Regions from separate parts of the Undibacterium sp. WLX3042 genome, predicted to be linked through region 1. Evidence: predicted binding sites of a transcription regulator. Region 1 holds the regulator's gene; each other region holds the start of a gene.
What was found. The regulator LexA, encoded in region 1, represses DNA repair genes until DNA is damaged. The targets are predictions, from matches to a motif close to ACTGTATNNNNATACAGT.
Positions count from the first base shown of each region.

Region 1 (10,749 bases):
TGAAAAGCGTTTGAAGGTGCGTGCACGCACAGCAAAAGCACCTGGCTTCCGCCCAGGTAAAGTGCCAATGAAGATGGTTGCCGCACAATACGGCTACCAGGTTGAAACAGAAGTGCTGAACGATAAAGTCGGTCAGGCTTTTGCTGCTGCCGTTGGCGAAAACAACTTACGTGTTGCTGGTTACCCTAACATCGAGCCAAAAACAGGTGAAGGTGTGGCTGAAGGTACTCTGGCATTCACTGCGACTTTTGAAGTGTATCCGGAAGTGGTTGTCGGTGATTTGTCCGCAGCTGAAGTTGAGCAGGTGAAATCTGATGTCACTGATGCAGAGATTGAGAAAACGATTGATATCCTGCGCAAACAACGTGTGCATTACCACGTAAAAGGTGAGCAAGGTGCGCATGGAGATGGCGGCGCAGATCAGTCTGCACAAAATGGTGACCGCGTGACCGTTGATTTCGTCGGTAAGATCGATGGCGTGGAGTTTGCCGGCGGCAAAGCAGAGGGTTTTGCTTTCGTACTGGGCGAAGGTCGCATGTTGCCTGAGTTTGAAGCTGCAACAGTGGGTCTGAAAGTCGGTGAATCTAAAACTTTCCCATTGGCGTTCCCTGAGGATTACCACGGTAAAGATGTTGCCGGTAAAACAGCAGAATTCACGATTACGCTGAAGAAACTGGAATGGGCGCATTTGCCGGAGGTTGATGCTGAATTTGCTAAGATGCTCGGCGTTGAAGATGGCGATCTGGTGAAGATGCGTGCTGATATCAAAGAAAATCTCGAGCGTGAAGTTAAAGGCCGCGTTAAAGCTAAAACAAAAGAAAGCGTGATGGACGCTTTGGTGAAGGCTGTAACATTCGATGTGCCATCTTCTTTGGTTGCTCAGGATAGCGAGCGTCTGGCTGAAATGACGCGTCAGGATATGGCGCAGCGTGGTATGAACGTGAAAGACGTTCAGTTCCCGATCGAAATGTTCAATGCGCAAGCAGAGCGCCGCGTTCGTCTGGGTCTGATTCTGGCTGAGTTGGTGAAAGCGAACAACCTGCAGGCAACTGCAGAGCAGATTAAGGCGCAGGTTGAAGATTTCGCGCAAAGCTATGAAGATCCGCAACAGGTAGTCAAGTACTACTATAGCGATCGTAATCGCCTTGCAGAAGTTGAGGCCCTTGTATTAGAAGAAAACGTCGTTAACTATGTCCTGGGTAAATCGAAAGTGACTGAAAAAGTTCTGCCTTTCGATGAGTTGATGGGCAATAACGCACAAGCGTAAGTTTTAAAAGGAAAATCACATGACAGGCATCATCCGTAATTCGGCGTTGGATACAAGTATGCTGGGCATGGTGCCTATGGTGGTAGAGCAAAGCGGGCGCGGTGAGCGCTCCTACGACATCTACTCCCGCCTGTTAAAAGAGCGGGTGGTTTTCCTGGTTGGTCCGGTGAATGATCAGACGGCTAATCTGGTGGTTGCTCAGTTATTGTTTTTGGAGAGCGAAAATCCGGATAAGGATATTTCGTTCTACATTAACTCCCCGGGCGGTTCCGTTTCTGCGGGCATGGCGATTTACGATACGATGCAGTTTATCAAGCCAGATGTTTCAACACTGTGTACCGGTATGGCTGCATCGATGGGTGCATTTTTGCTAGCAGCTGGTGCAAAAGGCAAGCGTTTTTCTTTGCCAAATTCCCGCATTATGATTCATCAGCCTCTTGGTGGTGCCCAGGGGCAGGCATCAGATATTGAGATTCAGGCGCGTGAAATTTTGTATCTCCGTGAGCGTCTGAATGCTATTCTGGCGGAAAACACTGGCCGCAGCCTAGAACAGATCGCTAAAGATACCGATCGAGATAATTTTATGTCGGCTGATGCGGCTGTCGAATACGGGTTAATTGATAAAGTTTTGACTCACCGCGCTTAACTTGCCTGAATTAGATAAACGCCCGTTCCTATAAAGGTTCGGGCGTTTTTTATTTAGTTTGTTCAATCAGATAATTTTTGCAATGCTTCCGGATCTGGCGAGTGCAATGACGAAAACTGTTTTTGCAGGTAATATGCTCTTCGTTCCGATTTATATTTAACTTGTTTTTCTCATATTCGTACCATGCCCGATAAAAAATCCTCCAGCGGTGAAAAACTGCTCTACTGCTCATTCTGCGGAAAGAGTCAACATGAGGTTAAGAAGCTGATTGCAGGGCCTTCGGTCTTTATTTGCGATGAATGTATAGACCTGTGCAATGACATTATTCGCGATGAAGCGTCTGAAATTGATAATATCGCGAGCGCGAAGACGGAGTTGCCTACTCCTCAGGAAATTACCGATTTGCTGGATCAGTATGTGATTGGTCAGCAAAATGCCAAGCGTATTCTGGCGGTAGCGGTCTACAATCATTATAAGCGCCTGAAACATCTGGGTAAAAAGGATGACGTTGAGCTTGCCAAGAGTAATATTCTGCTGGTTGGTCCAACAGGTTCGGGCAAAACTTTGCTGGCGCAGACGCTGGCTCGTATGCTGAACGTTCCGTTTGTAATTGCTGATGCGACCACATTAACCGAGGCTGGTTATGTCGGTGAGGACGTTGAAAATATCATTCAAAAATTGCTGCAGAACTGTAATTATGAAGTCGAACGTGCTCAGAAGGGCATCGTCTATATCGACGAGATTGATAAGATTTCCCGTAAATCTGACAATCCCTCGATCACACGTGATGTGTCTGGTGAAGGTGTGCAGCAGGCTCTGCTGAAGCTGATCGAAGGTACGATGGCATCGGTGCCACCACAAGGAGGTCGCAAGCATCCAAATCAGGACTTCATTCAGATCGATACCACGAATATCATGTTTATTTGTGGCGGTGCTTTTGACGGACTGGCAAAGATTATTTCAGACAGATCTGAGCGTAGCAGTATTGGTTTTTCAGCCAGCGTTAAAAGTCAGACCGAAAAGAGCGCAAGTCAGATGATGCAGGATGCGGAGCCGCAAGATTTGATTAAGTTCGGTTTGATTCCTGAATTGGTTGGTCGTTTGCCTGTTATTGCAACGCTGAATGAACTCGATGAAGAGGCGTTGATTCAGATTCTGGTCGAGCCTAAAAATGCGCTGATTAAGCAATATGCAAAACTGCTGGAAATGGAAGGCACTGAGCTTGAAATACGCCCGGCTGCTTTGCAGGCAATTGCAAAAAAAGCGATTGCCCGTAAAACTGGTGCGCGTGGTTTGAGATCGATACTGGAGCATGCATTGTTGGATATTATGTACGATCTGCCTAGCCATCAAAATGTTGAAAAAGTGGTGATTGATGAGGGGACTATCACTAACGGTGCTAAGCCTTTGCTTATTTATCACGAGCAAGCCAAAGTGTCCGGAGCTTGAGTTTTTGCAAAAAAAGGGGAGATATCCCCTTTTTTTTATGGTTATTCACCGTATTTTTTTTAATCGAAGTAGAATGAAGTAGGAAAAACATGGCTTCAGCCGTAAAGCTACCCGGAGGAGCTCTCTGCGTAGCTTTTTTATTGTTTTTTCTGATAATGGGCTTGTGTTTTAGCCTTGTGCGCCAACATTACCAACTAGTATTTATGAAAGGTGCGCCATGACAACTACTTCAATTACCGAGCAAATTCAACTGCCGCTGCTGCCATTACGTGACGTGGTTGTATTTCCCCATATGGTTATTCCACTGTTTGTGGGGCGCCCAAAGTCCATTAAGGCTTTGGAGGCTGCAATGGAGCAGGGTAAAAGCATTATGCTTGCTGCTCAAAAAGCCGCTGCGAAGGACGAGCCTTCGGCTGACGATATTTATGAAATTGGTTGTATAGCCAATATTTTGCAAATGTTGAAGTTGCCTGATGGCACAGTAAAAGTATTGGTTGAGGGCGCTCAGCGCGCCCGCATACATCAGATTCACGATTCTGAATCTCACTTCAGTGCAGAAGTGACTCCGGTCGCTGCAGTTGAGGAAGATGATTCCGAGGTTGAGGCGATGCGACGTGCAATTGTCCAGCAATTTGATCAGTATGTAAAACTGAATAAAAAGATTCCCCCTGAAATTCTTGCATCACTCTCTGGCATCGATGATGCAGGCCGTCTCGCAGATACGATTGCGGCACACTTGCCGCTGAAGCTGGAGCAAAAGCAAGTTATTCTGGAAATCTTCAGCGTTGCCAAACGACTGGAGCATCTGCTCGGTCAGCTCGAGGGTGAACTGGATATCCTGCAAGTGGAAAAACGTATCCGTGGTCGCGTCAAGCGTCAGATGGAAAAATCTCAGCGCGAGTATTATCTGAACGAGCAAGTAAAAGCGATTCAAAAAGAGCTTGGCGAAGGAGAAGAGGGGGCGGATATCGATGAGCTTGAAAAGAAAATCATCGCTGCCAAAATGCCGAAAGAAGCCCGCGATAAGGCACTCAATGAGCTCAAAAAACTCAAAATGATGTCGCCGATGTCAGCTGAGGCCACAGTTGTCAGAAATTATATTGATACTATTGTTGGTTTGCCTTGGAAGAAAAAATCCAAAGTAAATAATGATCTGACGAATGCTGAGAAAGTGCTGGAAGATGAGCATTACGGTTTAGAGAAAGTTAAAGAGCGTATTCTTGAATATCTTGCTGTGCAGCAGCGCGTGGATAAGTTAAAAGCTCCGATTCTGTGTCTGGTCGGACCTCCGGGAGTTGGTAAAACCTCACTTGGTCAGTCGATTGCCCGCGCAACAAATCGCAAGTTTGTCCGAATGGCGCTCGGTGGCGTGCGTGATGAGGCTGAAATCCGTGGGCATCGGCGTACTTATATCGGCTCGATGCCGGGCAAAATTTTGCAGAGTCTCGCCAAGGTTGGTGTTCGTAATCCTCTGTTTTTGTTAGATGAAGTCGATAAAATGGGGGCGGATTTCCGCGGTGATCCTTCTTCAGCATTGCTGGAGGTGCTGGATCCCGAGCAAAATCATACTTTCTCAGATCATTACATCGAGGTTGATTTCGATCTGTCTGATGTGATGTTTGTGGCGACGTCGAACTCTTACAACATTCCTCCGGCTTTGCTGGATAGGATGGAGGTGATCCGCCTTTCCGGTTACACCGAAGACGAAAAAACCAGTATTGCTCAACGTTATTTGCTGCCAAAGCAGATTAAAAATAATGGGCTGAAAGAGGCGGAAATCGCAGTCGCAGAAAGTGCAATCAGAGACATTATTCGTTACTACACGAGGGAGGCTGGCGTTCGTTCTCTGGAGCGTGAAATTTCCAAAATTTGCCGTAAAGTAGTCAAAATGCTGTTGCTGAAGAAGAGCGAGAAAAAGGCGACTATTACCTCTAAAAATCTGGATAAATACCTGGGGGTTCGCCGTTACGATTTCGGTGTTGCGGTAAAAGATAACCAAATCGGTCAGGTTGTCGGTCTGGCATGGACGGAAGTCGGTGGCGATCTTCTGACGATTGAGGCGGTGTCGATGCCTGGTAAAGGTGGTGTCATACGTACCGGTACGCTTGGTGACGTCATGAAGGAGTCGATCGAAGCTGCACGCACGGTGGTGCGCAGCCGTGCTCAGCGTTTGGGCATCAAGGCGGACGTTTTTGAGAAGAGTGATATTCACATTCACGTGCCTGAAGGGGCAACGCCAAAGGATGGTCCTTCGGCTGGTATTGCGATGACAACAGCGCTGGTTTCTGTGTTTACCGGAATCCCGGTAAGAGCGGATGTTGCAATGACTGGCGAGATTACGTTGCGTGGTGAGGTTCTGCCGATCGGTGGTCTGAAAGAGAAATTGCTGGCTGCACATCGCGGTGGGATTAAAACAGTTTTAATTCCAGAAGAAAATGCAAAAGATCTTGCTGAGATTCCGGATAATGTTAAAAACAAACTGGAAATTATCCCCGTGCGTTGGATAGATAAAGTGTTAGAAGTTGCTTTAGAACGACAGCCTGAACCTCTGGTGGATGCGGAGATTCCCGTTGCAGCAGGATCAGCTGAGCCTCAGGCTGATCTTGCAGTGATGAAACATTAATATTTTCCTCAATAAAAAAGCGCCCGAATTTCCGGGCGCTTTTTTTTATTAAATCTCGCTGTGTTTCAGACCCAGTTCCGCATGAGTCCGACAGCCAGCCCTTCCAATGAGAAATTCTCTTCGTTTTCACTGACTCTGATTGTTGAATAGTCAGGATTTTCGGGAATTAATTCAACCGAATTCCCGGTTTTTTTGTAGCGCTTAACTGTGACGTCATCACCAATTCTTGCGACAACGACTTGTCCGTTTCGCGCGACGTCAGTCTTCTTTACCGCCAAAAGATCGCCATCAAGAATCCCCGCATCCCGCATAGACATGCCGCGGACTTTCAGTAGGAAATCCGGCTTTGCCGAGAACAGTGCAGGATCGACCTGGTAACTGGTTTCGATGTGTTCGGAGGCGAGTATTGGAGATCCGGCGGCGACGCGACCAACCAGTGGCAGGCTGATTTGGTGCAGTGCGGCTTGCATTGAAGCGGTTTGCTGACCTGTAATGTGGCTCGATAACTCTGATTCCAGCAGGCGTATGCCGCGTGATGTTCCTGGAGCTATTTCGATGACGCCTTTTCTCGCAAGTGCTTGCAGATGCTCCTCGGCAGCGTTCGTTGATCGAAAGCCTAGTTCTGAGGCTATTTCAGCGCGTGTTGGTGGAAAGCCTGTATTTTGAATGGCATCTTTGATTAAATTCAGGATCTGCTCTTGTCGGGCTGTCAGCTTAAGCATTTTGTGTAAACGTAAGTCATTACGCTGTATATAAGAACAGTCTGTATTTTTATACAGTAAGATGCGAAGTGCAAGAAAATTTTATGATTATATGTAATCTTGCGCCGCCAAAGTTCCCATGCGCCGAATTGATTGAATAAAACGAAAAAGTGCGCTATCATCGTCGGCTTTCCTCTTCCTGCACTCGTCTTGACGCCGAGGCAGGCTATTTTTATTGTCCACAAGGAGAATATATGCGTCATTATGAAATCGTATTTATTGTACATCCCGATCAAAGCGAGCAAGTTCCTGCGATGATCGAACGTTACAAAGCTAGCGTTGTTGCACGCGGTGGTCAGGTTCACCGTGTTGAAGACTGGGGCCGCCGTCAATTGGCTTACATGATTCAAAAACTGGCTAAAGCACATTATGTTTGCATGAACATTGAGTGCGATGCAGAAACATTGCTTGAGCTGGAAACAGCATTCAAATTCAATGATGCCGTTCTGCGTCACCTGACAGTCAAAATGAAAAAAGCTGAAACAGCACCATCTCCAATGATGAAAGCTGTTCAAAAAGAAGACGCAGCTAAAGCGCAACGCGTCGAAGCACCAGCTGCTTAATTCATTTGATTTGAAAAAGGTCGTATAAAAAACAGTGAATCAACTGACAGTGAAGGCACGTATCTTAGAGAAATCAGTGATACGGTACACGCCGGCTGGGATACCGATAGCGTCTGCGATACTGATGCACAGTTCTCAGCAGGTGGAAGCCGGAACAGGGCGATTGGTTGAATTTGAAATTCCGGCACAGGCTGCCGGTGACATTTCAGGAACATTCAATGAGTTGCCTTTAGATGTTGAGATTGCATTCACAGGTTTTTTAGCACGCAAAAATCGCAACAGCAAAAGTCTGGTATTTCATATCAGTGAAATACAGGCACATTTACTAGATTAGGAGCCAAAAATGGCATTCGGTAAAAAATTTGATAAAAGCAAATTGAAGCAAAAGCGTCAACAACAAAACCCTTTGTTCAAGCGTAAAAAATTCTGCCGCTTCACAGCAGCACATGTAGAAAAAGTTGATTACAAAGATATCGACACACTGAAAGATTTCGTGCAAGAAAACGGCAAAATTATGCCAGCACGTCTGACAGGTACTAAAGCACTGTACCAACGTCAAGTTGATACAGCGATCAAGCGCGCACGCTACTTAGCGTTGCTGCCATACACTGATCTGCACACAGCGTAATTGACGACAGGTATTAGGAGAAAAATATGCAAGTTATTCTGATGGATAAAGTCGTTAATCTCGGCAATCTTGGTGATGTAGTTCGTGTTAAAGATGGTTATGCACGTAACTTTTTGATTCCACAGCGCATGGCTCGTCGTGCGACTGCAACTGCAATCGCTGAATTTGAAGCGAAGCGCGCAGAACTGGAAAAAGCAGCTGCAGCGAAACTGGCGGCAGCTCAGGCGCAAGGAGAGAAACTGGAAGGCTCTACAGTCCAGATTTCTCAAAAATCTGGTGTTGATGGTCGTTTGTTCGGCTCCGTGACTAATTTTGACATCGCTGAAGCGCTGACTAAAGCCGGTTTCACTGTAGAAAAAGCTCAAGTGCGTATGCCACAAGGTCCATTGAAAACAACAGGTGATCATGCTGTTTCTGTTGCTCTGCACACTGACGTTGTTGTTAACGTGAACGTTTCCGTTGTTGGCGAGCACGCTTAATCAGCTGTCAGCTAAAAATTTTAAAAGCCGGGGTTTCCCCGGCTTTTTTTATTTTGAGCGTAAATTATATAAATAATTTTGTATTTTTATTTTGTTGTACACACCGTACTTTGTCATTGACGGTCTTTATTTGTAATTCTATTTAGCAGGTATAATGCGCGCCATGAAAGCCGCTACTGATCCACAACTTGATGCAATCCGCGTCCCCCCCCATTCCATTGAGGCAGAGCAGTCTGTTCTCGGTGGTCTTTTACTTGATAACGCTGCATGGGATCGTATTGCAGACTTTATCGGTGAAGAGGATTTCTATCGCTATGATCACAGAATTATTTTTCAGTGCATTGTCAAACTGATTAATTCTTCGAGGCCGGCTGACGTGATTACTGTCTACGAAGCGCTGAATGGTATGGGCAAGGCAGAAGAGGCGGGCGGCCTTACCTATCTGAATGCGCTGGCGCAAAACACGCCGTCGGCAGCAAATATCCGCCGTTACGCAGAAATCGTACGTGATCGCGGAGTGTTACGCAAATTGATTACTGTTTCAGATGAAATTGCTGGTAATGCTTTCAATCCTCAGGGTAAGGAAGTCAAGCAAATGCTGGATGAGGCTGAATCGAAAATCTTTGCGATCGCTGAAGAAGGTGCACGCGGTGCCCAAGGTTTTCAGGCGATTCAACCTTTGTTGACACAGGTTGTGGAGCGTATTGATGAGTTGTACAACCGTGATAACCAGAATGATATTACCGGTGTTCCTACCGGATTCGTCGATCTGGATAAGATGACTTCAGGCTTGCAACCCGGAGATCTGATTATTGTTGCAGGGCGCCCATCCATGGGTAAAACGGCGTTCTCACTCAATATCGGCGAGAACGTCGCAATCGACAGTGGCTTGCCGGTCGCGGTGTTCTCCATGGAGATGGGCGGCGCGCAGTTAGCGATGCGTATGCTCGGTTCTGTGGGGCGACTGGATCAGAGCCGTTTGCGTGTAGGTAAACTGAGTGACGAAGATTGGCCAAGGCTGACGCATGCCATTCAAAAAATGAATGATGCCCAGCTGTACATCGATGAAACGCCTGCGCTGAGCTCTATCGAATTACGTGCACGTTCGCGTCGCTTGGCCCGCCAGTGCGGCAAGCTTGGTCTGATCATTGTCGATTACCTGCAACTGATGTCAGCCAATTCCGCAGGTGAAAACCGGGCAACCGAAATTTCTGAAATTTCACGAAATCTGAAAGGTCTCGCTAAAGAGTTGAATTGCCCGGTGATCGCTCTTTCTCAGTTAAACCGCTCACTGGAGCAGCGCCCGAATAAGCGTCCTGTGATGTCAGACTTGCGTGAATCAGGCGCGATTGAGCAGGATGCTGACGTGATTATGTTTATTTACCGGGATCAGGTTTACAACCCTGACTCTCCCGATAAAGGCACTGCCGAAATTATTATCGGTAAGCAGCGTAACGGTCCGATTGGCAGTGTCCGGCTGACTTTCCTCGGTGAATATACTAAGTTTGATAATTATGTCGGCTCGTTGTCAGTGTATGGCGATAGTGAGTAATACAGAATCATTTTTACCCGGTGAGTGAAATTCACCAAATGTCGTTTCAGTTTTGCAGGTGCAATCCGCTTGTATCCTGATAAATATATTCCAATTTGTTTCAAATTTCAGTGAGAAAAAAATGTTTGGACGCCTGATGCCTACGGAAGGCAAATTCTTTGAATTATTCAATCAGCATGCAGATCTGTGTGTCAAAGGATCTAAAGAAATGCTTGCTTTGATGACTAATTTTGATGATCTGGAAAGCAGGGTACATGCAATCGAGAGCGTTGAAAAGCAAGCAGATACAGTGACACACAACACCATAGAGTTGCTGCATAAAACATTTATCACGCCGCTTGACCGCGACGATATCCATAAACTGATTACGCGCATGGATGACATTCTTGATCTGCAGGAAGATGCTGCGCAGACGATCTCGCTCTACGATATCCGTGAAATCACTCCGGAAGCAAAGCGTCTTGCTGAGTTGTGCCTGGCTTGTGCTGAGAAGGTTAAAGCTGCAGTTGCGTTGTTGCATAACATGAATAACTCACGCGAGATTCTGACTATCTGTGAAGAAATCGATCGTCTGGAGTCTGATGCTGATCACGTGATGCGCGCTGCAATGTCTAAGCTGTTCCGCGACGAGCCGGACGTGCGTAATCTGATTAAATTGAAAGCAATTTACGAAATTCTGGAAACTGTTACCGATCGTTGTGAAGATGTCGCGAATATTATCGAAGGCATCATCGTTGAAAACGCTTAACAGCAGATATTGACCCTGCCAGTACTCTGAGCC
Region 1 covers NZ_CP186698.1:2,180,804-2,191,552, reverse strand. Annotated here, with positions in the region: gene tig (trigger factor) at 1-1,267, shown strand, start outside; gene clpP (ATP-dependent Clp endopeptidase proteolytic subunit ClpP) at 1,287-1,913, shown strand; gene clpX (ATP-dependent Clp protease ATP-binding subunit ClpX) at 2,097-3,362, shown strand; gene lon (endopeptidase La) at 3,580-5,985, shown strand; gene lexA (transcriptional repressor LexA) at 6,051-6,707, opposite strand; gene rpsF (30S ribosomal protein S6) at 6,941-7,309, shown strand; gene priB (primosomal replication protein N) at 7,344-7,643, shown strand; gene rpsR (30S ribosomal protein S18) at 7,653-7,937, shown strand; gene rplI (50S ribosomal protein L9) at 7,964-8,416, shown strand; gene ACPAOP_RS09930 (replicative DNA helicase) at 8,580-9,968, shown strand; gene ACPAOP_RS09925 (DUF47 domain-containing protein) at 10,090-10,716, shown strand.

Region 2 (10,749 bases), 1.7 Mb from region 1:
CTTTGCGACCAGATAAGTGATGGCGATACTCATAGGCCACAGCAGCAATAATGGCGCGAGCATCCAGTCAAGAATCTCACCAAATAAAGAGCGCTGGATCTTTTCTTCCGGCTGCTGCAATAGCATATTTTCTGACGCAGATGGCGCAGAAGTCGATGATGCATCAGCGATGCCGCTGTCCTTACTCATTACTGTCCGGTATCTGTATTGGCCGGTTTGGCAGCAGGCGCGACAAAGAATTTTTCAAGGCAGTAGCCCAACCCTCTGACCGTCGCAATTCTGACGCCATCGACTTCGATTTTTTTACGCAGGCGATGCACATACACTTCGATTGCATTGTTACTGACTTCTTCGCCCCATTCGCAAAGGTGATCGACCAGTTGTTCTTTCGAGACCAAGCGTCCGGTTCTTTGCAATAACACTTCCAGCAGGCCGAGTTCGCGTGCGGACAAATCCAGCATCTGTTCATGAATATATGCAATTCTGCCGACCTGATCGTAACTGAGCGGCCCGTGTTTGATCACGGTGGGGCCACCACCTGCTCCGCGGCGCGTCAGGGCTCTGACACGCGCTTCGAGTTCGGACAAAGCGAATGGTTTTGCCATGTAATCATCAGCACCTAAATCCAGACCTTTCACACGCTGTTCTACCGAGTCGGCTGCAGTCAGGATCAGTACAGGCAGATGTGAGTTGCGGGCGCGCAAACGGCGCAGCACTTCCAGTCCGCTCATTTTGGGCAGGCCGAGATCCAGAATCAATAAATCGAAGTCCTGAGTGGATAATGCTGAATCTGCTTCTTGCCCGTTACTGACGCAGTCGGTCGCATATCCTGATTGCCGCAGCGAGCGGGTCAGCCCATCCGCCAGAACGCTGTCGTCTTCTGCCAATAAAATACGCATAATGAATATTCCAAACCAAGTTGACTCTGCTGGGAAACAGATAAACGCAATCTGTATAGCTGACTTTATCCATTGTCCGCAATGCGATTTCCAGCAATTAATATTAGCTCAACTTTAGCGCAATTCAGGTCTGTGTAGATTTAATGGCGCAATAAATTTCTAAACTGTTTGAATTTGCGTGCGACCTCTCAAAACCGGCACTGAATGTGATAGGTTCCTGCAGCATTAGTCTAAGAAAGGCGCGCTCATTGCCCGATATGTATTGACTTCTGTTGTCCGAAATATTCTTTCCGTTGTTTGTTCTTTAACCGAGAACAAATCTTGCCGCGCTCATATAAGTTGGAATGCCAAGCAAGATATTCAGCGGAAAAGTGATACCAAGAGACATGCCAAGATAGAGCGAAGGTGATGCCTCTGGAATTGCGTAACGCAGCACAGCCGGAACCGCGATGTACGAGGCACTTGCAGCCAGTACCATCAACAAGCCTGCGTCACCAGATGGAATATGCAGCAGCATACAGAGAATTAAAGCAATAGTGGCATGACAAATCGGGGCGAGTACCGCGTAGCTGATAACCAATGGCGAATTGCCTTTGAGGTTACCGAAGCTTTTTGCAGTCATCAGCCCCATATCCAGCAGAAAAAATGCAAGCATGCCTTTAAATAAGTCACCGGAAAATGGCTGCATTGCAGTCTTACCGGCATCGCCGGAGATGATACCCACCAGCATTGCGCCTAACAGCAATAGTTGCGCGCCATCCGTCAGAGATTCATGTAAAACGCTTTTAATGGACGATAGCGCTCCTGTCTGATTTGCGGTTTGCCTCTGCCTGATCGTATTTGACAGAATCACAGCAAAAATAATTGCCGGTGATTCCATTAAGGCCATCGCCGCCGCCATGTGGCCGCCATATTCAAGATGCCTGCTTTCCAGATACTGTACGGCCGTAATGAAAGTCACTGCGCTGACGGATCCGTATGTGGCGGCGATGGCGGTAGCGTCGAGTTTAGGAACTAGCCGTTTCAGGAAAAAATATCCTAGAGCCGGGGTCAGCAGTGCCAGAAAAACAGCGCATCCCAGACTACTGATGATTTGTAAATTTAATCCGGAATGATTCAGTGCAAAGCCGCCTTTTAAACCCAGTGCCATTAACAGGTACAGCGATAAAAATCGGGAGATGTGTGTAGGAATAGTCAGATTAGATTTGATAAGACCGGCAAAGATGCCGAAGATGAAAAATAAAATAGCTGGATCGCGCAAACTGGACATAAATTTCCCCTAAAAATTCTGGCGTCATACTACCCAGACTAAATCATCAGGTAAAATCAATTTTTATGTTAATAATCATCAGTAATAATCTATGAATGTGACTTTTCGCCAATTACGCTTGTTTGCCGAACTCGCAGAGCAGTTGAGTATCAGCGCGGTTGCGCGCAACTTTCATGTGACGCAGCCGACGGTATCGATGCAGATGCGCGAGCTGACCGACGAAATTGGCTTACCGTTATATGAAGTCATTGGTAAAAAAATTTTCCTCACCCAGGCTGGGGAAGAACTGGCAAAAACTGCGCGGGCGGTAGCGGATGAATGGGCTTCTTTCGGCCAGCGTATCGATAGTCTGAAAGGATATCAGCGAGGTCGTTTGCGGGTGGCTGTGGTGAGTACTGCAAAATATTTTATTCCCCGGTTATTAGGAAAATTTTGTCGTGACTTTCCTGAAATCGATATTGCACTGGAAGTGCAGAACCGCGATGGTGTTTTGCAACGATTACGCGATAACAGCGACGACATCTACATCATGTCTGCCCCACCGAAAGATATCGATGTTGTGCAGCAGGTCTTTTTGCCCAATCCCCTTGTTGTGATTGCGCCTTTGTCGCATCCTCTGGTCAACCGGAAACGGATCCCTCTGGAAAAACTAAGCAAAGAACGATTTATTCTGCGTGAGAGCGGATCAGGGACGAGGCTCGCTTGTGATCAACATTTTGCCGCGCAGGGATTTACGCCGGTCGTTCGACTTGAATTAGGAAGTAATGAGGCGATCAAGCAAGCAGTGGCGGGAGAAATGGGGCTGGCGATTTTATCCACACACGCCCTGGGTGAACATTTAGTTGATCAATCGCTTACAGTGCTGGATGTCAGTAGTTTTCCGGTACATTCCAGCTGGTATATTGTTTACCTGAAAGGGAAAAGGCTATCGCCTGTTGCGACTTCGTTTCTTGAATATCTGCAGGCACATACGCATCAATAATTTGATTTTTGTACAGCTTCATATACTTTCCCCCTTTTTCAGACTGCGTATAGCATTGAGCCATAACTCAAATGACAGCGTTTGCCGTGATGATCGGCTGAGTATTTGAGGGTATCTGTCTGGCTGCTATGTTATGCTTTGCCCCTTTGAAATTAAGTTTCCTAAATTCATGAATACCAAAAGCAAGTCTATTCCCGTTTCTGAAGCGCAAGCCCTGTTGAGCACCTTAAAAGAGACATTCCCGGTGTTTCTCAATAATGAGCCGCTTGCGATAGGCATAGATAAGCAAATCCTTGCCAGATTGCCCGAAACTCCCCGTAAAGTTTTACGGATGGTACTTGCTTATCATACGAAATCAACGCGTTACCTGCAAAAGACCATCAAAGCGACAACCCGCTTTGATCTCGATGGCAATCCTGCAGAGCCTTTGGAAGAAATGCATAAAGCGCATGCAGAAGAAATGCTGAAAGAACGTGCTAAGAAAAACGCTGAGCGTTCGCAGGCGGAGGCAAAACTCAAACGTCAGCAGCAGGCGGCGGCAGAGGAAGCCGAAAAACTGCAGAAGAGAGCCGAAAAAATAAACCAGCTTGCGCAGAAATTTGCGAAATAACTGATTTTTGCATTGGCGGTATCCAAGGGGGTAACAGCGTTAGCTTTGCCTCCTTTTTTTATGTCGTCGGGAGTGCGCTATTACTATCGTCCTAAGTCACATTGATGCAAATGGTACCTTCGGGTTTTAGTGTCGATATTCAATTAAAGCTGAATTACATGTTTATGAAAATCAGCGATTTATATTTGGGATGAATAATGAATTCTGAACAAATGAATCAGTTAACTTTGAATTTTCTGGTAGCTGGAAAATACGCCTCTTTGATTCCCGTAATCGGGTGCGGTTTCCAGTGACCTTAAAAGTTCAGAGTTAGCTAAACAAAATTCAGAGTTAAGTGAATTTCGATAATTTCGACGGACATTGAGCATGCTGTTAATAATATGCGCAAAAAATAAAAATCGTGCTTGCATAAATCACTGTTTTTTTATACAGTACTGTTAAACGTAGTTACTGATAGTGACTATTTATTTTTCCACCCGTTGCTTATTGAATGAAAGATTCTATGGACGATAAGAAACCTGACAACAGCTCAGAAAAGAGCAAGGCGCTCGCGGCAGCATTGGCGCAAATCGAGAAGCAATTTGGTAAAGGATCGGTCATGCGCATGGCCGATGGTGCTGCGGTGGAAGAGGTGCAGGTTGTGTCCACTGGCTCACTCGGTCTGGATATTGCCTTAGGTGTTGGCGGCTTACCACGGGGACGTGTGGTTGAAATTTATGGTCCTGAATCTTCAGGTAAAACCACGCTGACTCTGCAGGCGATAGCTGAGATGCAAAAAATTGGTGGTACTTGCGCATTTATCGATGCTGAGCACGCTTTAGATGTCGGTTACGCCCAAAAGCTGGGCGTGAACGTCAATGATCTGCTGATTTCTCAGCCCGATACTGGTGAGCAAGCATTGGAAATTACAGATGCATTAGTGCGTTCGGGTAGTGTTGACCTGGTGGTTATTGACTCGGTTGCTGCCTTGACGCCGCGTGCTGAAATTGAGGGCGACATGGGCGATTCTTTACCTGGCTTGCAGGCCCGTCTGATGTCTCAGGCTTTGCGTAAGCTGACTGGCAGTATTAAGCGGACAAATACGCTGGTCATTTTCATTAACCAGATTCGTATGAAGATTGGTGTGATGTTCGGTAGCCCTGAGACAACGACCGGTGGTAATGCATTGAAATTTTACGCGTCAGTGCGTCTGGATATACGCCGCACAGGCTCCATTAAAGCCGGCGATGAAGTCATTGGTAACGAAACAAAGGTCAAAGTCGTCAAAAATAAAGTTGCGCCTCCATTCAAAGAAGCACATTTTGATATCTTGTATGGCGAAGGAACTTCCCGAGAAGGGGAGATTCTTGATTTGGGCGCGGACGCTAAAATTATTGAAAAAGCTGGCGCGTGGTACAGCTACAATGGCGAACGTATTGGTCAGGGTAAAGATAATGCGCGTAATTTCCTGAAAGAGCGTCCGGATCTTGCGCATGAAATTGAAAACAAGGTGCGTGAACATCTCGGCGTCCCTTTATTGCCAGCGATTAATGCGGACGCGAGCTAAGGATACGTTCAGGTTATTTTAAGGACATAACAATCAGCCGATAATTCTTTCTTCAAGGATTATCGGCTTTTGTTTTGTGTAAATAATGATGCAGAAATTAAGTCTTAAAGGGCGGGCACTCAGGTATTTATCCATGCGTGAACACAGCCGTGTCGAATTATTCAGAAAATTATCTTCTTACGCGGAAGATGGGGATGACGTCGATGCAATTCTCGATTGGCTGGAAGTCAATAACTTTCTTTCGGCAGAACGATTCTCTGATTCGTTGATTAACCGGCGTTCAGGTCGCTTTGGTAATCATCGTATTTTGGCTGAGTTGCAAAGTCACAACGTTAATGCGCTTGAAATGTCCCGAATTAAGTCCGAATTAGCTGAGTCTGAAGTGAGTCGGGCCATCGAGGTGTTGCATCGAAAATTTCCCCGTCCGCCTGCAGATCAGAATGAGCGTGTCAAGCAAAGCAGGTTTTTGCAACAGAGAGGTTTTTCCGGCAGATCAGTTCAAATCGCTATGAAGGCGGAACGCCCAGATAATGATTAGTAAGGTAAATCTTTGTTTTCAACGCGCAAAAAAAAATGAGCCGGAATATGAGTTGGCTAATTAGCTGTGCTAGAATCCGCAGGTTTTTTGCAGCGCCGCAGGAGCGGCTGCTACCGTAGAAGCTGCGGTAGCGACACGCAATTGTGGCTTTTTATAAAGTAAGCCGCTAACAAGGCATGATGCCCTCATCCAATCCTGAAATACACCGTACGTTGAAGCATACACGTGCGATTTCCATATCTGCGTTCGCCAGGAACGATGGATTGTGGGATCTCGACGCGCACATTACGGATCATAAAACCCGTGATATTACGCTCGCTTCTGGCATCAGGCCAGAGGGGATGGCTTTGCATGATCTCCATTTGCGAGTGACTATCGACTTACAGTTAAATATCGTTGATGTGCTGGCTCGTTCTGCGGCTGTTCCTTATCCCGGATATTGCGAGGCGATAGAGGCTGATTATAAAAAGCTGATTGGTCTCAATCTGATGAAACAATTTCGTCAGGGAGTTAAAGAGCGTATGTCGGGTGTTAACGGTTGCTCTCATCTGACAGAGCTTGCTTTTGTTCTTCCAACTGCTGCTATCCAGGCTTTTGCTGGTGATGTCATTGATACCCGTGATGGCGCCAGCAGCTCAACTGAATCTCAACAACCATTCCAGCTTGACCGATGCCATGCTTTGCGTCTGGATGGCCCGGCTGTTGTTCAGTATTACCCGCGTTGGGCAAAATCTGCGCCCAATGCAAAATCACCCAGCTAGTTTGTTTTTTAATTATTTATACCTCAGTGTCTGAAGGGAAGTTGTATGAAAATTCATGAGTATCAGGGTAAAGAAATCCTCCGCAAATTCGGAGTGACCGTACCACGCGGTATCCCATGCATGTCCGTTGAAGAAGCCGTTAAAGCGGCTGAAACTCTGGGTGGGCCAGTCTGGGTAGTCAAGGCACAAATCCACGCAGGTGGCCGCGGTAAAGGTGGTGGCGTAAAAGTCGCAAAATCTCTGGAGCAAGTACGTGAATACGCTGATGCGATCATGGGCATGCAGCTGGTGACTCACCAGACTGGTCCTGAAGGCCAGAAAGTTCGTCGCTTGCTGATCGAAGAAGGTGCTGACATCAAAAAAGAACTGTACGTCAGTATGGTGACTGATCGCGTAAGTCAGCGCGTGGTTCTGATGGCATCAAGCGAAGGCGGTATGGATATTGAAGAGGTTGCAGAGAAGCATCCAGAACTGATTCACAGCATCGCGATTGATCCGACCAATGGTCTGCAAGACGCTGAAGCCGACGACATTTCCCGTAAAATCGGTGTACCTGAGGGCTCTATTGAAGACGCCCGCGTTCAGTTAAAAGGCTTGTACAAAGCTTTCATGGAGACAGATTGCTCTCTGGCGGAAATCAATCCTTTGATTCTGACTGGTTCCGGTAAAGTGATCGCGCTGGATGCTAAGTTTAACTTCGACGCTAACTCCTTGTTCCGTCAGCCAGAAATCGTTGCTTACCGCGATCTGGATGAAGAAGATCCGGCCGAAATCGAAGCGTCCAAATTTGACCTTGCCTATATCTCCCTCGACGGTAACATCGGTTGTCTGGTGAACGGTGCTGGTCTGGCGATGGCAACCATGGATACGATCAAACTGTTCGGTGGTGAGCCAGCTAACTTCCTTGACGTAGGTGGTGGTGCAACAGCAGAAAAAGTCACTGAAGCATTCAAGATCATGTTGAAAAATCCTGGTCTGAAAGCGATTCTGGTTAATATCTTCGGCGGTATTATGCGCTGCGACGTGATCGCAGAAGGTGTGATTACTGCGTCTAAAGCTGTTTCCCTGCAAGTACCTCTGGTCGTACGCATGAAGGGTACAAATGAAGACATCGGCAAGAAAATGCTGGCTGACTCAGGTCTGCCTATCATTTCTGCTGACACGATGGAAGAAGCAGCACAGAAGGTTGTTGCCGCTGCTGCAGCTCACGCTTAATTATTGCAAGGAATCACTATGTCCATCCTGATTAATAAAGACACTAAAGTTATTACCCAAGGGATCACTGGTAAAACTGGCCAGTTTCATACACGTATGTGCCGCGATTACGCGAATGGCAAAAACTGCTTCGTTGCAGGTGTAAATCCTAAAAAAGCTGGTGAAGATTTCGAAGGTATTCCAATTTACGCAAATGTCTCTGAAGCGAAAGCAGCAACGGGCGCAACCGTTTCTGTGATCTATGTTCCGCCAGCTGGTGCAGCGGCTGCGATCTGGGAAGCGGTTGAAGCGGATCTCGATCTGGCGATCTGTATCACAGAAGGTATTCCTGTTCGCGACATGATGATGTTGAAAGACCGCATGGCAAAAGCCGGTAGCAAAACAAAATTGCTTGGCCCTAACTGCCCAGGCTTGATCACACCTGACGAAATCAAAATCGGTATTATGCCAGGCCACATTCACCGTAAAGGTCGTATTGGCGTGGTTTCCCGCTCCGGTACACTGACTTATGAAGCGGTCGGTCAGTTGACAGCGCTGGGCTTGGGTCAATCTTCCGCCGTTGGTATCGGTGGCGATCCTATCAATGGTCTGAAACATATCGATATCATGAAGATGTTCAATGATGATCCTGATACAGATGCAGTGATCATGATTGGTGAAATCGGTGGTCCGGACGAAGCGAATGCTGCATATTGGATTAAAGACAATATGAAGAAGCCGGTAGTTGGCTTTATCGCGGGGGTAACCGCGCCTCCGGGTAAGCGTATGGGTCACGCTGGTGCCTTGATTTCCGGCGGTGCTGATACAGCACAAGCAAAATTGGATATCATGGAATCTTGCGGTATTATGACAACGAAGAATCCATCTGAGATGGCGCGCTTGTTGAAAGCGATGCTGTAAAACGGATTTTATTCATCCCCAAAAAAAACCGCGATTTTCGCGGTTTTTTTTCGCGCGTATACTTTGCTTTTGAGTACAGACAGTGCAAACTCAATACCTTAATGTTAAGCTTCGCGGTGATAGGTAATATTAAATAAACTAATCGTTCTGGTTTCCAGCCAGAGTCAGCAATCAATGAGTGCTATTTGTCGATGCCACATCAGTATGTACTAGAATTTGCTGCCCTGTCAGATGTCGGACGGGTACGGAAGCATAACGAAGACGCCATCGTTGTCTGTGCGGATTACGGTTGCGCGGTGCTTGCTGACGGTATGGGAGGGTATCAGGCGGGAGAAGTCGCCAGCGCTATGACAACGCAAGTCGTTGCTGACTATCTCTGCGAAAAACTGGATTCTGCCTGGTATTCAAAGTTGGGTTTTCAGTCAATTCATGTATCGCGCTGGATGTCAGACGCTATTGTTCTGGCAAACCGCCAGGTCGTGCAGACTTCACGGGAAAATCCAGAATGTTTTGGTATGGGGACAACAGTCGTTGCAGCGTGCTGCATTCAGGATAAGATTTTGTTCGCACACGTCGGCGATTCCAGGGCATATCGTTATCGTCACCATGTGTTGACAAGAATGACGGAGGATCACTCCGTTCTTCAGGATCAGATCAATGCTGGCTTAATTACAGAAGCCCAGGCACGTTTTTCATCAATCAAAAATTTGATTACGCGAGCCGTAGGTATTCAGGACAACATCGAAATTGACCTGAGTGTTCATCAGTCAGAAGATTCTGATATTTATATGCTTTGCTCTGACGGATTGACAGACTTGCTTGATGATCACCAGATTCACGCAATGTTACAGCGATATGCAGATGATTTATCTGTCTGCTGCAGAGCATTGGTTGATTCTGCAAACATCGAGGGTGGTTTCGATAACATATCGGTTGTTTTGTTCAGGTTAAAGGCGGTACATAGTCCGTCCTGGATTCAAAAGCTGTTATTCCGGCAATCTTTGGAAAATTGAATAAGTGAGAGGATGTATGGCGAAGATCATCGTCACCTTTAATGGGTTGGTGCAGCAAGAAGTCAGTATAAACAAATCCCGTATTACGATAGGTCGACGCGTCGGGAACGATATAGTTATCGATCACCTGACAGTCAGTGGTCAACATGCAGCGATTGATACTACACCGAATGGTTCTTTTGTTCTTGACCTGGGTAGTACCAATGGCACTCTGGTTAATAATCAGCCAGTCAAGAAGCATCTACTTCAGCACGATGATGTTATCGATATTGGCAAGTACAAACTGCGCTTTCAGGTAGAAAAGAGCGCTCAGGTCACGCCAGTCTCTTCCGCGGTTTCAGGGCAGCAGGCTCCGGCGAAAATAAAAGTGATCAATGGTGCTAATGCGGGTAAGGAGTTGGTGTTGACAAAAGCGGTGACGACCGTGGGAAGTCCTGGGACGCAAGTGATTGCAATTGCAAGGCAAACGGACAGATATATTGTTCGCCACGTCGAAGGAAAAGAATTCCCGAAAGTGAACGGGCAACTGCTGTCAGAACAGCCACATACCTTACAGCATGGTGATGTGATTGATATTAGTGGTACTCACATGCAATTTAGTGTTTAACAGTCGACAAACAGAGTATTTCCGACTTTGAATGTAAGTGATTGACAAAAAATGTCACTTATTAACGTAGAACGTCACTTATTTTGAAGTGTATGAACAACATTAACGCTAATTTGCTCTTGTGACTTAATGTTAAATAGCTGGCACACAGTTTGCTGTAAGGTGGACAGGGTCATTCTTTTAAATTGTTATTAGGAGAACTATATGAAATCTATGAAATTGGTTAAAAAAGTACAACAAGGTTTTACCTTGATTGAATTGATGATCGTTGTAGCGATTATCGGTATTCTGGCTGCAGTTGCGTTGCCTGCATACAATGACTACACGACACGCGCTCAGGTTTCTGAAGCGGTTGAGTTGCTCGGTGGTTTGAAGTCACCTTTGTCTGCTTACGGTTACGAAAATAAT
Region 2 covers NZ_CP186698.1:38,637-49,385, reverse strand. Annotated here, with positions in the region: gene ACPAOP_RS00245 (sensor histidine kinase N-terminal domain-containing protein) at 1-189, opposite strand, end outside; gene ACPAOP_RS00240 (response regulator) at 189-899, opposite strand; gene ACPAOP_RS00235 (sodium-dependent bicarbonate transport family permease) at 1,204-2,169, opposite strand; gene ACPAOP_RS00230 (LysR family transcriptional regulator) at 2,261-3,151, shown strand; gene ACPAOP_RS00225 (ProQ/FINO family protein) at 3,321-3,761, shown strand; gene recA (recombinase RecA) at 4,264-5,307, shown strand; gene recX (recombination regulator RecX) at 5,393-5,845, shown strand; gene ACPAOP_RS00210 (DUF2889 domain-containing protein) at 6,022-6,606, shown strand; gene sucC (ADP-forming succinate--CoA ligase subunit beta) at 6,652-7,821, shown strand; gene sucD (succinate--CoA ligase subunit alpha) at 7,840-8,721, shown strand; gene ACPAOP_RS00195 (Stp1/IreP family PP2C-type Ser/Thr phosphatase) at 8,913-9,734, shown strand; gene ACPAOP_RS00190 (FHA domain-containing protein) at 9,751-10,341, shown strand; gene ACPAOP_RS00185 (pilin) at 10,546-10,749, shown strand, end outside.
Region 2: a site for LexA is predicted at 4,177-4,194, ahead of recA (recombinase RecA). Genes of this name have one in related genera too.

Region 3 (10,749 bases), 1.2 Mb from region 1:
CAGATTGGTAGCGCTTGGTCAGATATAGTAAGCCGTTGATGTCATGACTTTGGCCATCAGTTTCATCGCTATTCTGACGGGCTGTGGTGTTTCACTGGCACCCAGTTCCTGTGCAGCGGCACCGTGCGCGACTTCGTCAACGCGCATTTGCTCGACGATCGCACGTGACCTTGCGTCATGTGCAGGCAAGGAATTCAGATGCCCCGCCAGATGGGCTTCAACCTGCCGCTCGGTTTCGACGACAAATCCAAGGCTTGCTGCATCGCCGCATTTTGCCGCGATGATTCCGCATGTGTAAGCACCGGCATACCAGAGCGGGTTCATGAAACTGGTATGCGAGTTCAGTTCTTTCAAGCGAGTGGCAGTCCAGGCAAGATGATCTTCTTCTTCTATGCAGGAATGCTGAAGCTGACGGGTCACTTCTTCTTTATGTGAAAACGCACTTTGAGCGTCATACAGCGCCTGAGCACAGATTTCGCCGACGTGATTGACCCGCATCAGACCGGCACTGTGCTTTCTTTCCTGCTCGCTCAACTTGTCTTCATTGGTGATGGCAGCAGCGGGATAAGGACGAGAGCTTCTTGCCTGGGCAGAAACGGTGCGCAGCGCGCGATCAAAGCTCAGGACGATACGATCTATATTTGGCAGAGACATGGTTACGATGCTTTAAGAAGTAGGTCTCTATTGTAAAACATCAGACCGGAGGACTGGTTTTAAGCTGGCGCAAGGCAAATGCAGATTGCGTATGCATCAAAACCTGACAATTCTCATCAGAATTACAACTGTTGTCGCCGCGCCACATTTAATTTGCTTAAACACGATCGTTCGCAAATTCTCTTTGCCCAAATTCGCTTAGTTTGGTTCAATGGAACCTAGATTGTTTATCAATCAGTTCGGAAGAACCAGCAATACCCAAAAAAGCAGCCTAATTAAGAGCTGCAGACATCACGTCAAATTAATCATAAAATCTGGAGACAATTTCAATGAAAAAATCACTCATCGCTTTTGCTGTACTGGGCGCGTTCGCATCTGCAGCATCCGCACAATCCAATGTGACCGTCTACGGTATCGTCGATGCTGCTGTTATGTACACCAATAATCAAGCGGGTGGCACCAATAAAGCCGTGATGGAAGCTGGTCAGCTGGCAATATCCCGCTGGGGTATTAAAGGCAGCGAAGATCTGGGCGGCGGTCTGAAAGCTAACTTTAATCTGGAAGGCACCCTGGCGAATGATACAGGCGCAGCAGGTGCCGGTTTTGGCGGCAGCAACCTGACACAGAATTTCAGCCAGGCCGGTAACAACTCTTCCTTGTTTGACCGCCTTTCCTGGGTTGGTCTGTCAGGCTCTTTCGGTGCTGTGACTCTGGGTCGTAACAACATTCTGGGTGTGGATTCCGTTGGTCTGGCCGATCCTATGAGCCTCGCACATGCAGGTACAAACCCTAACGTTATGCTGGTTGGTCTGTACTCCGGTGCATTCTTCGGTGGTTTCGGTACGAATCAGGGCGGTCCTGGTCTGCGTCAGAATAACTCTGTGAAATACGTTTCTCCTTTCATTTCCGGTTTTGCCGGTGCAGCGATGTACGGCTTTGGTGAAAAAGCAGGCGAAATGTCTTCCAGTTCTTATGCTGGTCTGGCAGGTATCTTCACAGATGGCACGAATGGTGCCGCATTGTCTTTCGCAAAACTGAAAGATCCTACTGGAAATGTTTCTCTGAATGGTTGGGCTGGCGGTATCAAATACAAAGTTGTGCCATCGACTATGTTGCGCTTTACTTATGGCCACAATACGATTGAAGGTAACCTGGGTGCTCCGTTAAGCGTATTAAGTCCAAACAATAATCGTAAAATCACCGTTATCGGTTTGGGTGCTGACTACGCTGTTTCAGATCAGTTGACCCTGACTGGCGCTTACTACAACACCAAGCGCAGCGGCGATTTCGATGGCAAGGCTGATCAGTACATCGGTATGGCTAAGTATGCATTCAGCAAACGTACAACGGCTTACGCATCTCTGACTTATGCTAAAGCAGGTTCTTCAGCTTTGAAAGATACAACGCTGGCGCTGGGCATCATCGGTACTGACGGCGTTCAAAGCAGCGCAACTCGTGCAGCATTTGGTGTCATGCACGCATTCTGATTTGCGGTAACTCAGCTAGTATGATTAAAAAGCCAGCGAACAGCTGGCTTTTTTTATGACACAAACAAAATCACTCCTGAAACTGTATTCATGCCGTTGCCTGTTTCCGTTTAATCGGACTGCGCTGATTTTTTTTATCCGGAACGGCGTTGCTGGTCTGTCATGGTCTGTTGTGGAATTGAGACATCAATTTCGCTTATTTACCATCGAACGTCGATTTAACTTGGCTGTTCTCCTTCATATTTGGTCAAATACGACTGTTGATATTAGCAGTTCACATAATTTTGACGTTTCATTTTTAGTGTCACTTGTTCGCAAGTTGAAATGAATGATCGAAACTCAACGTAATTGTTTTAAATCCTTTGGAGAAATAAAAATGAAAAAATCACTTATCGCATTGGCAGTACTGGCTGCAGTTGCAGGTTCTGCTCAGGCACAATCTTCCGTTACCGTCTACGGTGTACTGGATATGGCTCTTCAAAATGAAAGCAATGGTGCTTTTTCTAAAGGCAAAGGTTCCATTACATCCTTGGACAGCGGTGTTCAATCCGGTTCCCGTCTGGGCTTCAAAGGTAGTGAAGATCTGGGCAACGGTTTGAAAGCAAACTTCAAACTGGAAATGGGTATTCAAGCTGATACAGGCGCATCTGCTCAAGGTGGTCTGGCATTCGGCCGTGCAGCATGGGTTGGCTTGTCTGGTGATTTCGGTGCGATCCAGCTGGGTCGTCAAAACAAACCAATGTTTGATGCGGTAGATTCTATCGATCCATTCGGTACAGGTATCATCGGTGGCAGCGCAACAGACAGCACAAGTGCAACTGGTCTGGGTAATCTGTTCTTCGCAACAAATCCACGTTCTAACAACACAGCGAACTACACCACGAATAATCTGAGTGGTTTCACTGGTTCTCTGGCATACACATTCGGCGAACAAGCTGGTGACATCGGTAAGGGCCGTGGTATCGGTGTTTCCGGTTCTTATGCAGCAGGCCCGTTGCTGGCAACAGTTGCTTACCACACTGAAGATGTGGCAGCATCTACTAAACCAACGAACGCTGTAAAACACATTTTTGCTGGCGCGACTTATGATTTCTCTGTTGTTAAAGCAGCGCTTGCTTACGGTAAAGTAAAATCGGATGATGATTCTGTTGCCTACAAACTGTGGAACCTGGGTGCAACAATTCCAGTAAGTGCAGCTGGTTCTGTTATTGCTGGCGTTACACGTGTTACCAGCGATGTTGTCAGCTCAGATCGCAACAGTACACAACTGGCTCTGGGTTATACACACTCTTTGTCTAAGCGTACTAATATTTACACATCATTCTCTCGCGTTGCTAATGATGCAAAAGTAAATGCTGGCGGTCTGGCAGATGGTTTGGGTCGTACAGAGCGTATGGTTAACCTGGGTATCCGTCACGCATTCTAATCTTCGGCAAGTGTGAACTTGCTGTTGTGGAAAATAAAAAAGCACCTTCGGGTGCTTTTTTATTTTCTGTATCAAACGCACTGAATCATGCAAGCGCGTGACGCCGGATAATGGAGGCGTGGTTTATCCGCAGCGACCGAATACCTGCCTGAGTCAGGCATTGTTTCATTCGACGACGTGCGTTATTTCTAGCGCGGGGCTTCTTACAAATGGTTTTACTTAACGGGAGCAGGCTGATCAGGTATAGCCTGCGTCTTATTCTCCATCTGGAGGCATCAGATTAAAATGTTCATAAGCCAGTGAGGTAGCGATTCTTCCGCGCGGAGTGCGTTGCAGATAACCTTGCTGTATCAGATAGGGTTCCAGTACATCTTCAATGGTGTCGCGCTCCTCACCGATGGCTGCTGCTACATTGTCGAGCCCGACCGGGCCACCGCCGAATTTAAACAGGATGGCTTCCAGGAGTTTTCTGTCCATCAGATCGAAACCTACCGTATCCACATCCAGCATTTTCAGTGCGGCATCGGCAATATCTTTGGTGATCTCGCCATTGCCTTTTACCTCGGCATAGTCGCGCACTCGCCGCAGTAATCGATTTGCAATACGTGGCGTGCCACGTGCACGATTAGCGATTTCTCTCGCTCCAGCTTCGTGTATCGGTGCATTCAGAAGGGATGCCGAACGCGTGACGATGCGCGCCAGTTGTTCTGGGGTATAAAATTCGAGGCGGGCGACAATACCGAAGCGATCACGCAAAGGATTGGTCAGCATGCCAGCCCTTGTGGTTGCTCCGACCAGCGTGAATGGTTGCAGATCGAGTTTCACTGAGCGGGCTGCCGGGCCTTCGCCTATCATGATGTCGATCTGATAGTCTTCCAGTGCAGGATATAAAATCTCTTCAACGACGGGAGATAAACGGTGAATTTCATCGATAAACAGCACATCGTTTGCCTCCAGGTTCGTCAGTAGCGCTGCCAGATCGCCTGCACGCTCCAGAACCGGCCCCGAAGTCTGACGCAGATTCACTCCCATCTCTCTGGCGATAATGTGTGCCAGTGTAGTTTTACCCAAGCCGGGAGGCCCGAACAGCAGGGTGTGATCCAGTGCTTCACCGCGCTGGCGCGCAGCAGTAATAAAAATTTCCAGCTGGTCGCGGATTTTTTCCTGGCCTACATATTCATCGAGTTGTTTCGGCCTTAATGCGCGTTCAATCGCCTCTTCACTGGCGGACACCGGCGTCGCCGCAATGATGCGTTGCTCACTGAAATTGATAGAGAGATTATCTGTCTGTATGCTCATGATGTAATTTTTCAGCCTTTAGACAGGGATTTCAGGGCCAGCTTGATACCCTCCGATACACCTGACTCTTTTGGCACAGATTTCATCGCCAGCATGGCTTCTTTATCGGAATAACCCAGTGCTAACAAGGCATTCAGAATGTCGGCACTATGATCACCTGCCGCAGCCGCCGTACTGGACGTAAATAAATCGGCGCCGAGTTTTCCTTTGAGTTCCAGCAGTAGTCTTTCTGCCGTTTTTTTGCCTATGCCCGGAATGCGGGTCAAGCGGCCGACTTCCTGCATCGTAATCGCTTGCGACAGATCTGCCACAGACATACCTGAGAGGATAGACAGTGCTGTACGTGCGCCGACGCCGCTGATTTTTACCAGTTGGCGAAAGGTTGCACGTTCTTCTGCCGAGCCAAAACCAAACAGTACATGCGCATCTTCGCGTATAGCCAGATGGGTCAGCAAAACCACTTTTTCACCTAAAGGAGGCAGGTTATAAAACGTGCTCATAGGAACATCGACTTCGTAGCCGACACCCTGACAATCGATCAGTAACTGTGGGGGATTTTTCTCTAGCAGAGTGCCTGCGATGCGACCTATCATGAGACTGCTTTCATACTGTATGAATAAGCAGTGATAGTAAACGATTCTCTCCGGCTTGACGAGAGGATGTCAGCGAAATTCTGCTGCTCAGGATTGCTGTTGCTTTCCTGTTTGTCTGCATGAAGGCGCAACAGGCACAGAAACAGATGCCGCAGATTTTATATGGGTTTCGGGGGGAGAGGCTTTGCAAAGGCGCATCAATGTTAAGTCGTGTTCGGCGGTGTATTTCTGATACCTGTTCAGCCTATCAACCTGCCCGCTTTCACGCGCAAACCTTTTTTTGCCAGTTCTGGAGCGATTGCACTTAGTGTTGCCAGTGCTTCACCGCTGTGGGCATGGCAAATCGCTACGCCTAGCGCATCCGCTGCATCCGGGCTGGGTGTGCCGGATAACATTAACAAACGTTGCACCATATCCTGCACTTGCTCTTTACTGGCGCGTCCCTGGCCGACAATGCCTTGCTTGACTTGCAGCGCGGTGTATTCAGCGACCGTCAGATCGGCGGCGACCAAAGCGCAGATGGCGGCACCACGTGCCTGTCCTAGCAATAAGGTGGATTGGGGATTGACGTTGACGAAGACTTTCTCTATCGCCGCACAATCCGGTTGATAAGTGCGGACAATTTCGGCAACACCGGAAAGGATGGTTTTCAGCCGCTCAGGTAATGAACCTTCGACCGTTTTGATGGTGCCAGACGCCACGTAAGTGAGCTTCTGTCCCTGCTTATGAATAACCCCGAATCCAGTAGTCCGTAATCCGGGGTCGATACCTAAAATCTTCATGTATGCCTTGCCCCGCAAAAGAGCAAGGCGAATGATTAATGACGGAAGTGACGTGTGCCAGTATAGACCATCACCACCCCGCGTTCATCTGCCGCATCAATAACTTCCTGATCGCGCATGGAGCCACCTGGATGAATCACGCAAGTCGCTCCGGCATCAACCACTACATCCAGACCGTCACGGAACGGGAAAAATGCGTCGGATGCAACCGCGGAACCAGCCAGAGACAGCCCTGCGTTTTGTGCTTTGATCGAGGCGATACGCGCAGAATCAATACGGCTCATCTGACCTGCACCGACACCCAGTGTCATGCCGTTGCCACAGAAGACGATCGCATTCGATTTCACGTATTTCGCGACACGCCATGCAAACATCATGTCTGCCATTTGTTGTGGTGTTGGCTGCAGTTTTGAGACAACGCGTAATTCTTCCTGCAAAACGTTTTTCGCATCAGGCGCTTGTACCAGCAAGCCACCACCAACACGTTTGACGTCGTATTGATTGACTTCGTTGCCCAAGGAAATTTCCAACAAACGTACGTTTTGTTTTGCTGCAAAAATGGCTTTAGCTTCTGCGGTGAAAGATGGTGCGATCAACACTTCAACGAATTGTTTAGCGACGATTTCTGCTGCTTTGCCATCGAGTTCACGGTTGAATGCAATGATGCCACCGAAGGCGGATGTCGGATCCGTTTGCAATGCTTTGCTGTATGCCTCAAATGGTGTCGGGGCTACCGCTACGCCGCAAGGATTCGCATGCTTAACGATGACGCAAGCGGATTCTTGGAACGACTTAACGCATTCCCATGCAGCATCTGAGTCAGCGATATTGTTGTAAGACAGTTCTTTGCCTTGCAATTGTTTGTAGTTGGCGAGTGCGCCATCCACTGTTTTCAAATCACGATAGAAAGCCGCGGACTGATGTGGGTTTTCGCCGTAACGCATTTCCTGCACTTTGTCGAAATGCAGATTCAGTGTTTGCGGATATGCACTGCGGGTTGTGTGTGCTTTATCTTCACCGAGGCTGGTCAGATAGTTAGTGATAGCACCGTCATATTGTGCGGTATGCGCAAAGACTTTTTTTGCCAGCGTGAACTTGGTGTCATAGCTGACGACATTGTTATTCGCCTTCATTTCAGCGAGAACCACGGCGTAATCGCTGGGGTCAACAATCACGGTCACGTCTTTATGATTTTTTGCCGATGAGCGCAACATGGTCGGACCGCCGATATCGATGTTCTCAATCGCATCTTCGAGCGAACATTCTGCTTTGACAACCGTTTGCTGGAACGGATACAGATTCACGACGACCATGTCTATCGTCGGAATGCTGTGCTGCTCAAGTGCTGCTACATGTTCAGGAAAATCGCGGCGTGCCAGAATGCCGCCGTGTACCTTAGGGTGCAGTGTTTTCACACGTCCGTCGAGCATTTCCGGAAAGCCTGTATAGTCCGCCACTTCGGTTACAGCGAGGCCATTATCGGCCAATAATTTAGCGGTACCGCCAGTGGAGAGCAACTTGACACCGAGTGCAGACAATTCACGTGCAAATTCGAGCACACCAGTCTTGTCGGAGACGGAGATAAGAGCTTGTTTGATCATGATGATGATAAATGAGTAAGGAAATCGGTGTCAGGCGCTGGCGGCAAATAATTACAGCAAACCGTGCTGCTGCAATTTCTTGCGCAAGGTATTGCGGTTAATGCCGAGCATGTCTGCTGCCTGTGATTGGTTGCTGGAGGCGCGTGTCATCACCATTTCCAGCATAGGTTTTTCTACTGCCAATACAACCATGTCATAAATATTGGAGGCGGGTTGTTCGCCCAGATCGCGGAAATATTTTTCCAGATTTTTATGGACGGCGTCCTGAATGCTATCTTTGCTCATGCTGTTTTTGTCACTGTTCGGTTATGCCGGTCGGCGCTTATATTTAAATGCTCTAGGCGCTGATGTTATGCGGTCGCGTTACAAATATCGTTTGTTTTACGCCGCTAGTTTTTCTTCAAAGGGGCGGTATTGTAACCGTTCCCCCGCCATGCGATCAAAAAATTGACTGACTGCATCAAGTTGTTCTTCGCATGAAGTGAGTAAATTCATTTGTTGCCGGAATTCTTCACCGTTGACGAGGTCCTGAACATACCAGCCTATGTGCTTGCGCGCAGTCCTGACGCCAAGATACTCACCGTAAAACTCATAATGTGCCTTCAGGTGGTTATCCATCAGGTACCGTACTTCGCTGATCAACGGCGGTGGTAAGTGTTCGCCAGTTGCAAGGTAATGTTCGATTTCACGAAAGATCCAGGGCCGCCCTTGTGCTGCACGCCCTATCATGATCGCATCCGCACCTGTGACCTCTAATACGTATTTAGCTTTCTCCGGTGTTGTGATGTCGCCATTCGCAACTACTGGAATCTTCACCGCCGCTTTAACGGCAGCAATGGTGTCGTATTCGGCATCCCCTTTGTAGCCGTCAGCCCTTGTGCGACCATGCAAGGTCAGCATTTGTATGCCAGCAGATTCCGCCATGCGGGCGATGGTCAGCGCATTTTTATTTGCTCTGTCCCAGCCCGTGCGGAATTTCAGTGTGACAGGTACATCAACCGCCCCGACCACAGCATCGAGAATTTCGCCGACAAGAGCTTCGTGTTGCAGCAGAGCTGAGCCACACCAGGCATTACATACTTTCTTGACCGGACAACCCATATTGATGTCGATAATCTGAGCGCCTTTATCCACATTGTATTTTGCGCAATCCGCAAGCATTTGCGGATCAGCACCGGCTATCTGTACCGCCTTGGGTTCCATCTCTCCGACATGGTTAGTGCGCCGGGTCGATTTTTCGGTTTCCCATAATTTCGGATTCGATGCCGCCATTTCCGAAACGGCATAACCTGCACCAAGTTCTTTGCATAACTGACGGAAAGGTCTGTCGGTGACACCAGCCATGGGAGCCACAAAAATATTGTTACGCAAGATGTAGGAACCAATTTGCACGATGAGGTGGGAGGGAATTTGAAGAAGCGTTATTCTACCTGAAACCTGCCTAAATAATTAGCAAAACCGCTGCAATCTGAAGGAATATTTATTTCAATCAGACCGTGACCTTGATAGCTTTAGACTTGTTTTTCTAAATTTTGAAAGTCAGTTAATGCTGACTCGTAGTCGTATTTTGTTGCGCTGAAAATCGCACCCTATGCCGCGTGCCTGGCGCCGCATTGATCCGGTGCTTACGTCAATGCGACCTGTGGTATCGATAAGTTCAAGATGCTTTATCGCTTTGGTTAATATCATCCATGGCATCGGTATCGAGATGAGCAACATCTCCCCATTGGATCAGGTGCAAGGTATTGTCTCTGAACTCAAAGCGGTTGATGCTGGCATTGAAAATGGTGACTTCGCGTGGCGCATTCAGCGACAATCCTTTAGCGGCACGATACGCGCATTCGAGTACACCACCGTGGGCGACGAGGGCGATTTTTTTCTCTTCGAATTGTTTGGCGTAGTACTCAATATGGTCGATGATGCGTTGGTGAAATTGGCGTGTCGTCTCACCTTGATTTTCACCCGGTGGAAATTCCGCATCAGGATCATGTGACTTCCAGGCCGCATAGGCTTCCGGAAAAACATGCGGAATCTCGCTGTAGAGCAGTCCTTCAAAGCCACCATAACAACGTTCGCGTAAGCCGGCATCGATGCGGGTGCTGATACCTTGCAGACGTGCGATTTCACCAGCAGTCTGCACTGCACGTTGCAAATCACTGGCAATGATGGCATCAAGCTTTTCGTTCTGCAGCGACCACGCCAGCGCTTTTGCCTGCTGCGTTCCTTGTGCATTCAATGGAATATCAAGGTGACCCTGTAAGCGTTTAATGGCGTTCCAGGCTGTTTCACCGTGGCGGATAAGGAGGATTTCAGTCATCTGATTGATGGATAATGGCATGCGTGCCGCAGTAGGGGCAGTGTGTTCATCAGCTTGTTTTTTTTGTTTCCAGCCAGAATGTCACCGGGCCATCATTCGTCAATGAAACTTTCATATCGGCACCAAAACGTCCGGTCTCGACGCGACTGTGTTTATGTTTTGCCTGACGCACAAAATAGTCGAATAAATGACGCGCGACTTCCGGCGGCGCTGCTGGCGTGAACGAAGGGCGGGTACCGGAATTGGTATTGGCCGCCAGCGTGAATTGCGGTACAAGCAATAAGCCACCTTGCGTATCTGTGATGCTGAGGTTCATTTTTCCTGCGTCATCACTGAACACGCGATAGCTCAGCAGCTTACTGAGTAAGGCATCTGCCTCGCTTTCAGTATCGCCACGTTCTGCGCAGACCAATACCATTAAGCCTGCGCTGATCGCGCCGGTGGTTTCACCATCGACGACGACACTGGCATGGCTGACGCGTTGCAATAGTGCGATCATGCTGATAAGGTCACGCGGGCAAATTTCCGTTTTCCAACTTGCAGTACGAAAGTACCTGCGTCCACTTTCAGACCTTTGTCACTGAGAACGG
Region 3 covers NZ_CP186698.1:1,027,288-1,038,036, reverse strand. Annotated here, with positions in the region: gene coq7 (2-polyprenyl-3-methyl-6-methoxy-1,4-benzoquinone monooxygenase) at 19-648, opposite strand; gene ACPAOP_RS04710 (porin) at 984-2,141, shown strand; gene ACPAOP_RS04705 (porin) at 2,518-3,567, shown strand; gene ruvB (Holliday junction branch migration DNA helicase RuvB) at 3,823-4,866, opposite strand; gene ruvA (Holliday junction branch migration protein RuvA) at 4,878-5,459, opposite strand; gene ruvC (crossover junction endodeoxyribonuclease RuvC) at 5,699-6,241, opposite strand; gene purH (bifunctional phosphoribosylaminoimidazolecarboxamide formyltransferase/IMP cyclohydrolase) at 6,277-7,842, opposite strand; gene ACPAOP_RS04680 (helix-turn-helix domain-containing protein) at 7,894-8,127, opposite strand; gene dusB (tRNA dihydrouridine synthase DusB) at 8,224-9,234, opposite strand; gene ACPAOP_RS04670 (histidine phosphatase family protein) at 9,500-10,180, opposite strand; gene dtd (D-aminoacyl-tRNA deacylase) at 10,209-10,658, opposite strand; gene tyrS (tyrosine--tRNA ligase) at 10,655-10,749, opposite strand, start outside.
Region 3: a site for LexA is predicted at 5,474-5,491, ahead of ruvA (Holliday junction branch migration protein RuvA). Genes of this name have one in related genera too.